Regions from separate parts of the Bradyrhizobium sp. BR14999 genome, predicted to be linked through region 2. Evidence: predicted binding sites of a transcription regulator. Region 2 holds the regulator's gene; the other holds the start of a gene.
What was found. The regulator PhoB, encoded in region 2, activates phosphate uptake and scavenging genes when phosphate is short. The targets are predictions, from matches to a motif close to TGTCATNNANCTGTCAT.

Region 1 (3,758 bases), 1.2 Mb from region 2:
CCTATCGCCAGGCGGTCGCGCGCAGGCGATGGCGTCTCCTGTTGGGAGCCGGTATCTTTGCCGCAGCGCTGGTTCTCGCCGCGATCGGCGCCGAGGTGAATTTGCGCACGCTGTTCACCTATTTCGGCAACTTCATCAGCTATTTCGACCGCATCCTCACGCTCGACAGCGGCCAGCGGGTCTGGACCGATATCGGCGAGTGGCTGTGGGGCTGGCGCAAATGGCTGAGGATGCTGGGCGAGACGCTGCTGATCTCCTATGTCGGCACGCTGATCGGCGCGACCTTCGCCTTTGCCCTGAACTTCTTCGCGGCGGAGAACACCTCGCCCGCGCCCTGGCTGCGCTTCGTCGTGCGCCGCCTGCTCGAATTCGCCCGCACCGTTCCCGGCATCGTGTTCGCACTGGTGTTCGTCATCGCCTTCGGGCTCGGACCCATGGCCGGCGTGCTCGCGATCGCGATCCACTCCACCGGCGCGCTTGGAAAATTGTTCTCGGAGATCGTCGAGAATGCCGACATGAAGCCGGTCGAGGGAATCCGCTCGACCGGTGCGAGCTGGCTCTCCTGCATGCGCTTCGCCGTGGTGCCGCAGGTGACCGCAGGTTATGCCAGCTACGCGCTGCTGCGCTTCGAAATCAATGTCCGCGAAGCCTCGGTGATGGGTTTTGTCGGCGCCGGCGGCATCGGCCAGGAGCTCGTCGTCGCCATCCGCAAGTTCTACTACTCGGACGTCAGCGCCATCCTGCTCACCATCATCGTCACCGTCTTCATCATCGACATCACCACCGGCTGGCTGCGCGGCCGCCTGTTCGGCAAGGAGGCGCGGACGTGACGAAGCCGCAGCAGGTCGACACGCGAGAGATCCGCGCGCGCTACCCCGATGTATTCGACCGGCCGGCCTCGGCGCGGCTTGCAACGCCCGCGATGATCGTCGCGGCGTTCGCGATCCTCACCTACGGCCTGGTCGATCTCGACTTCTCGCCGTCGCGGTTCCTCGCCGGCCTCAGCCAGCTCGGCTGGATCAGCCTGATGATGATCCCGCCCGATCCCGGCTCCTCGCTGCCGGTCTATCTGAAAGCGCTGGGCGAGACGCTGTCGATCGCGCTGCTCGGCACGACGCTGGCGGCGCTGTTCGCGCTGCCGGTCAGCCTGCTCGCCGCGCGCAACGTGGTACCGTCAATCATCCTGCGTTTCCCGGTTCGCCGCTTCCTCGATTCGATCCGCGGCGTCGACACGCTGATCTGGGCGCTGGTGTGGATCAATGTGGTCGGGCTCGGCCCGTTCGCCGGCGTGCTTGCCATCGCCGTGTCGGATTTCGGCGCCTTTGGAAAACTGTTCTCGGAGGCGATCGAGGGCGCCGACCAGAAGCAGGTCGAAGGCATCCGCGCCTCCGGCGGCAGCGCGCTGCACGAGATCCGCTTCGGGCTGCTGCCGCAGGTTTTGCCCGTGATCGCCGGCCAAGTGCTCTATTTTATCGAATCCAACACCCGCTCGGCCACCATCATCGGCATCGTCGGCGCCGGCGGCATCGGCCTCCAGCTCGCCGAGCAGATCCGCGTGCTGGAATGGCAGAAGGTATCGTTCCTGATCCTGATGATTTTGGTCGCGGTTGCCGCGATCGATTTCATCTCGGGCAAGCTGCGCTTTGCGATTATCGGGCGACGGGCAGTGGCATAGCTCTTCCTTCTCCCCTTGTGGGAGAAGGTGGCGCGAAGCGCCGGATGAGGGGTATGTCTCCACAAGCTCAGATCTGGATTTGTGGAGACATACCCCTCACCCGTCTCGCCGCTATCGCGGCGAGCCACCCTCTCCCACAAGGGGAGAGGGAAAAGAGTCCCCTACGACTCCACCAGAAACTCCACCCGCTCCGCCGCAAACCGCGAGTGCTTAGTCACCAGCGGCTTGCCGTCGAGAGCGTGGTCGGTCGCATCGACCACCAGGATCGGACGTCCCAGCGCAAGATCGAGCCGGGCGGCGTCCGTCGCATCAACGATGCCGGCGGTGATCCGGGTCGCGCCGCGGCGGTAGTCACGAATGCCGTAGTGCTCCAGCAACTTCGTCATCGAGCGTGTCGTGGCGAACACGGCGCCCGCGCCCGGAAACAATTCCGCCGATAGCCAGGTGGTGGAGACGCAGATCGGCGTGCGGTCGGCGAGGCGGATCGCCTCGATTCGCACCAGCGGCGCGCCGGTCTTCAGGCCGAGCTCGCGCGCCAGCTCGCGGGTTGCGACATCGTCGGACGCCTCGATCAACTGGCCGCGCGGCTCGCGGCCGCCGGCGCCGACGATCTCGGAGAAGCGCGTGCGCGAGCGCAGCGGATAGGCGAGCTTCTGCGCCTCGACATAGGTTCCGCTGCCGCGCTCGGCCCGCACCAGGCCGCGCTCGGCAAGCGCGGCCAGCGCGCGCCGCACGGTGTGGCGGTTCACGCGGTAGGTTTCGGCGATCTCCATCTCGCCCGGTAATTTGTCGCCGGCGGCAAAGCGGCCGTCGGCGATGCCGCGCTCGATGCCGTCGGCGACGAGGCGCCACAACGCGACGCCCGACGATGCAGTGTCTTGCATGCTCATATCGCCGGTCAGCCTAGCCCAGAAATCACGCCTTTGTCACGAAACAGTCATGGCGCTCCCTTATGAAGTTGTCTAGTATCATAGACAACTTAGAATCGGCAAGTTCGGTGAATCCGTGACCCAGCACAACAACCAGCAAGCCCAGCGCAAGGCCGCGATGGCCGTGCTGGCGCACGCGGAGGCGGGCGAGATCGCCGCTCGCCTCCGCAACTTAAGCATCCCGGCCCATCAGGATCTGCGCGAGGGCGAAAACGGTCTCGTCATGCTGCGCGGCCGGGTCGGCGGCGACGGTGCGCCGTTCAACCTCGGCGAAGCCACGGTGTCGCGCGCTGCGGTCCGGCTTGCCAGCGGCGAGGTCGGCTTCGGCTACACGCTCGGCCGTGATGGTGAGAAGGCGCGGCTGATCGCGCTGTGCGACGCGCTGGTGCAGTCCAGCGATTTCGGCTCAGCCGTCGAGCGCGACGTGATCGCGCCTTTGCGCGCGCAGCTTATGACGAAGCGCCAGCAGGCGGCGGCGCAGACTGCCGCGACGAAGGTTGATTTCTACACCATGGTGCGCGGTGAGGGGTGAGATCATGACCACGATTGCGGAACTGCCGCCGGGATTTGCCGACAAGGTGTTGTCGGCGCAATCGACCTTCCGCTCGGTGATGGACGCGATGGCGCGGCCGGGTTCGGTCCAGCGCATCGTGCCGACAGCCGGAACGCCCCATACGATGATGCGCGGCACCGCTGCGATCGCGCTGACGCTGTTCGACCACGACACGCCGCTCTGGATCGATGCGCGCATGGCGCAAAATTCCGACGTGGTGAAGTGGCTCAAGTTCCACACCGGCGCGCCGGTGGTGCAGGACTCCTCGATTGCGAGCTTCGCATTGATCGGCGCCGGCGCCGCGCTTCCGCCGCTCGAGCGCTTCGCGCTAGGCACCAACGAATATCCGGATCGTTCGACCACACTGATCCTGCAGGTCGATAGCCTGGGCTCGGGACGCAGCTTCGAGCTGCGGGGACCCGGCATCGACGGCGTCGCCACGCTCCAGGCGTCGGTCAAGCCGTTCGACCTGTTCGACCGCCTGCGGTTCAACGAGCCGCTGTTTCCGCGCGGCCTCGATGTGGTGCTGGTCGCCGATGATGCCGTGATTGCGATCCCGCGCACCACGCGCGTCGCGAACAAGGGAAGCTGAAGCATGTAT
Region 2 (3,758 bases):
AACGCCCGACGTGAAATCGAGATAGCGATCGCCATTGGTCGCGATCAGCCAGCAGCCTTCGCCGCGCTCGAAACCAAGGTCGGCCCTGGCGAAAACGGGAAGCAGATGCGGCGCGGCGCTGTTGGTCATGACCATCACTTGGATGTTGCATTTGAAAGTTGAGACCTGCCTGGCGTGCCTTGCGCAGCGCACCATTGACCGGTCCGGAAAACGAAACGTGCCGCCTTTTAAGGGCGGCACGCGGCACTATCTTATGCCTGGCAAGACCGGTGTCAATGCCGCCCGGAAAGCCTCGCGAAACGCTGAATCCGTAGTCTTGCGGTGCCGATTTTGCGGGGTTTTCACCACGGAACATGTGGAAGCGAGTCGGCGGACTCTTGCGCGGGAGTCACGCCATATTGTAGCGTTTGGCCTGTCAGATACGACATCTCGTGCAGCGGTTCTGATCCTCTAAGTCCTCATGTACCGGCGTAAACGTTCGGGCGTCAGTAGCGCGCCCGGCGAGCCTTAAGGGATTCTGGCGGCACGGGTTTTTCAAGGCTTAGGCATTCGCTGTGAGGCCCCAGGATGGCGGCGCGCAGCGAGGGAAAGGGTGCAATGACGGTTTTGACCTGGTCCGACGATCGCGTCGAGCAGCTGAAAAAGCTCTGGGAGGCCGGACTTTCGGCCAGCCAGATCGCGGCCGAGCTCGGCAATGTGACCCGCAATGCCGTGATCGGCAAAGTGCACAGGCTCGGCCTGTCGGGCCGCGCCAAGAGCCCATCTTCGGCCGCGCCGCGGCCGCGCAAGGCGCGCCCAGCACAGCACATGATGCGGGTGACCCGGCCGATCTCGCGCGGCAACACCGCGCTGGCGCAGGCCTTCGAGGTCGAGGTCGAGGCCGAACCGGTCACCTACGACAACGTGGTGCCGATGAGCCAGCGGCTGTCGCTGCTGGAATTGAACGAGGCAACCTGCCACTGGCCGGTCGGCGATCCCTCGAGCCCGGATTTCTTCTTCTGCGGCGGCAGGGCGCTGTCCGGCCTGCCCTACTGTGCCCAGCACTCGCGCGTGGCCTATCAGCCGGCCGCAGATCGCCGGCGCGCGCCGGCCAAGCCGAGCACGCGGTGAGTTTGTTCTGAGACCAGAAATGAGCCGTCGTGCGATGGCGGCTCTACATGTTCGGTGTCGTCCCGGCGAAGGCCGGGACCCATAGCCACCGAATGCCATTTGGCGAAGACTCTCAATGATGCGGCTGCACCGTGCAATCAAGACCGCGCCCAATCGATAGATCACGCGGTATGGGTCCCGGCCTTCGCCGGGACGACGCGGAAATTGGGGCGACAGCTCGCTAACTCATCCCCACCAAACGCCTTACGTCTGCTCCGCCTTCGCAAACCGATCATCCAGCGCATAGCCGGCGCCGCGGACGGTGCGGATCGGGTCCTGCTCGCGGCCGAGATTGAGCAGCTTGCGCAGGCGGCCGATATGGACGTCGACAGTGCGCTCGTCGATATAGATGTCGCGGCCCCAGACGCTGTCGAGCAGCTGCTCGCGCGAGAACACGCGGCCGGGATGCTCCAGGAAGAACTCCAGCAGGCGATATTCGGTCGGGCCGAGATCGATCGGCCGGCCCGAGCGCGCCACGCGGCGCTTGTCCCGATCGAGCTCGATGTCACCGTAGGCGAGCACGGTGGCGAGCCGCTCCGGACTTGCGCGCCGCAGAAGGCCCTTAACGCGCGCGAGCAGCTCCGGCACCGAGAACGGCTTGACGATGTAGTCGTCGGCGCCGGTCGCAAGACCCCGCACCCGCTCGCTCTCCTCGCCGCGCGCGGTGAGCATGATGATCGGGAGTTGCTTGGTCTCGGGACGGGTGCGCAGCCGCCGGCACAGCTCGATGCCTGATAGTCCCGGCAGCATCCAGTCGAGCACGATCAGATCCGGGATGTGTTCCTTGAGGCGGGTGTCGGCGTCGTCGCCGCGCATCACCGTCTCCACGTCATAGCCGTCGCCTTCGAGGTTGTAACGGAGAAGCTCGGTGAGAGCTTCCTCGTCCTCAACCACCATAATGCGTGCGCCCATGTTGTCGTCGCTCCCTAGGTATTCGGTACCGTCGTGGCGAAGGTCGTCATGTCGCCCTTCGGCCGCTTGTCGGTGATCGCCTGCCCCTCGATCATGTAGAACACGGTTTCGGCGATGTTGGTGGCGTGGTCGCCGATCCGCTCGATGTTCTTGGCGCAGAACATCAGATGGATGCAGAACGAGATGTTGCGCGGATCCTCCATCATGTAGGTGAGGAGCTCGCGGAACAGCGAGGTGCAGATGGCGTCGACTTCCTCGTCGCCCTTCCACACCGCCATTGCCGCCGGCAGGTCATGCGCGGCATAGGCGTCCAGTACCGACTTGACCTGCTGCTGCACGAGGTCGGTCATGTGCTCCAGGCCGCGGAACAGTTTTAGCGGATGGAAGTCCGTCTCCAGCGCCGCAACGCGCTTGCCCATGTTCTTGGCGAGGTCGCCGATGCGCTCGAGATCGGTGGCGACGCGCATGGCGCCGACGATCTCGCGCAGATCCACCGCCATCGGCTGGCGGCGGGCGATGGTGAGCACGGCGCGCTCCTCGATGCGCTTCTGCAGCGCATCGAGCTCGGCGTCGGTGGTGACGACGCGCTGACCGAGCGCGACGTCGCGGCGGATCAGCGCGTCGACGGAATCGACGATCATGCGCTCGGCGATGCCGCCCATCTCGGCGACCAGGCGGGTGAGCTCCTGGAGGTCGGTGTCGAAGGCCTTTGCGGTATGTTCAGTACCCATGTCCCGTCTCCTCAGCCGAACCGGCCGGTGATGTAATCCTGCGTACGCCGGTCGCTCGGCGACGTGAAGATCTTGCTGGTGTCGTCGAACTCGATCAGCTCGCCAAGATACATGAAGGCGGTCTTGTCGGAGACGCGCGCCGCCTGCTGCATGTTGTGGGTGACGATCGCGATCGTGTAGTTCTCGGACAGTTCCTGGATCAGCTCCTCGACCTTGGCGGTCGAGATCGGATCGAGCGCCGAGCAGGGCTCGTCGAACAAGATCACTTCAGGCCGCACCGCGACCGTGCGGGCGATGCAGAGGCGCTGCTGCTGGCCGCCGGAGAGCGACAGGCCCGAAGCGTTGAGCTTGTCCTTGACCTCGTTCCACAGCGCGCCGCCGCGCAGCGCCTTCTCGACCCGGTCGTCCATCTCCGACTTCGAGATCTTCTCGTAGAGGCGGATGCCGAAGGCGATGTTCTCGTAGATCGTCATCGGGAACGGCGTCGGCTTCTGGAACACCATGCCGACGCGGGCGCGCAGCAGATTGAGGTCGAGCTTGGGGTCGAGAATGTTGGTCTGGTCCAGCATCAGCTGGCCGGTGACGCGCTGGCCCGGATAGAGGTCGTACATCCGGTTGAAGATGCGCAGCAGGGTCGACTTGCCGCAGCCCGACGGGCCGATGAACGCCGTGACGCGGTTGGTGCCGAGCGTCAGGTTGATGTTCTTCAGCGCGTGATGCTCGCCGTAATAGAAGTTGAGGTTGCGCACCGTCACCTTGGCGGGCGCTTCCGGCAGCGGATGCGAGGCCAGGTGACCGTTGGAACTCACGGATACGGACAGGTCGGTCATTTTGCGGTCCTCTCGGCACCGAGGATGCGGGCGCCAATGTTCAGGGCAAGCACGGTGAGCGTGATCAGCAGCGCGCCGCTCCAGGCGAGTTGCTTCCAATAGGCGTAGGGGCTCTGCACGAAATTGTTGATGGTCA

Region 1: the regulator PhoB is predicted to act here: its motif matches at 2,600-2,616, upstream of phnF (phosphonate metabolism transcriptional regulator PhnF).

What each region holds. Positions count from the first base shown of each region.
Region 1 is NZ_CM148536.1:1,724,685-1,728,442, forward strand. Features, by position in the region: gene phnE (phosphonate ABC transporter, permease protein PhnE) at 1-830, shown strand, start outside; gene phnE (phosphonate ABC transporter, permease protein PhnE) at 827-1,675, shown strand; gene phnF (phosphonate metabolism transcriptional regulator PhnF) at 1,837-2,565, opposite strand; gene phnG (phosphonate C-P lyase system protein PhnG) at 2,723-3,136, shown strand; gene phnH (phosphonate C-P lyase system protein PhnH) at 3,141-3,749, shown strand; gene ACR9YP_RS07975 (carbon-phosphorus lyase complex subunit) at 3,753-3,758, shown strand, end outside.
Region 2 is NZ_CM148536.1:499,959-503,716, forward strand. Features, by position in the region: gene ACR9YP_RS02310 (aspartate aminotransferase family protein) at 1-129, opposite strand, end outside; gene ACR9YP_RS02315 (GcrA family cell cycle regulator) at 598-1,110, shown strand; gene phoB (phosphate regulon transcriptional regulator PhoB) at 1,354-2,061, opposite strand; gene phoU (phosphate signaling complex protein PhoU) at 2,076-2,792, opposite strand; gene pstB (phosphate ABC transporter ATP-binding protein PstB) at 2,804-3,622, opposite strand; gene pstA (phosphate ABC transporter permease PstA) at 3,619-3,758, opposite strand, start outside.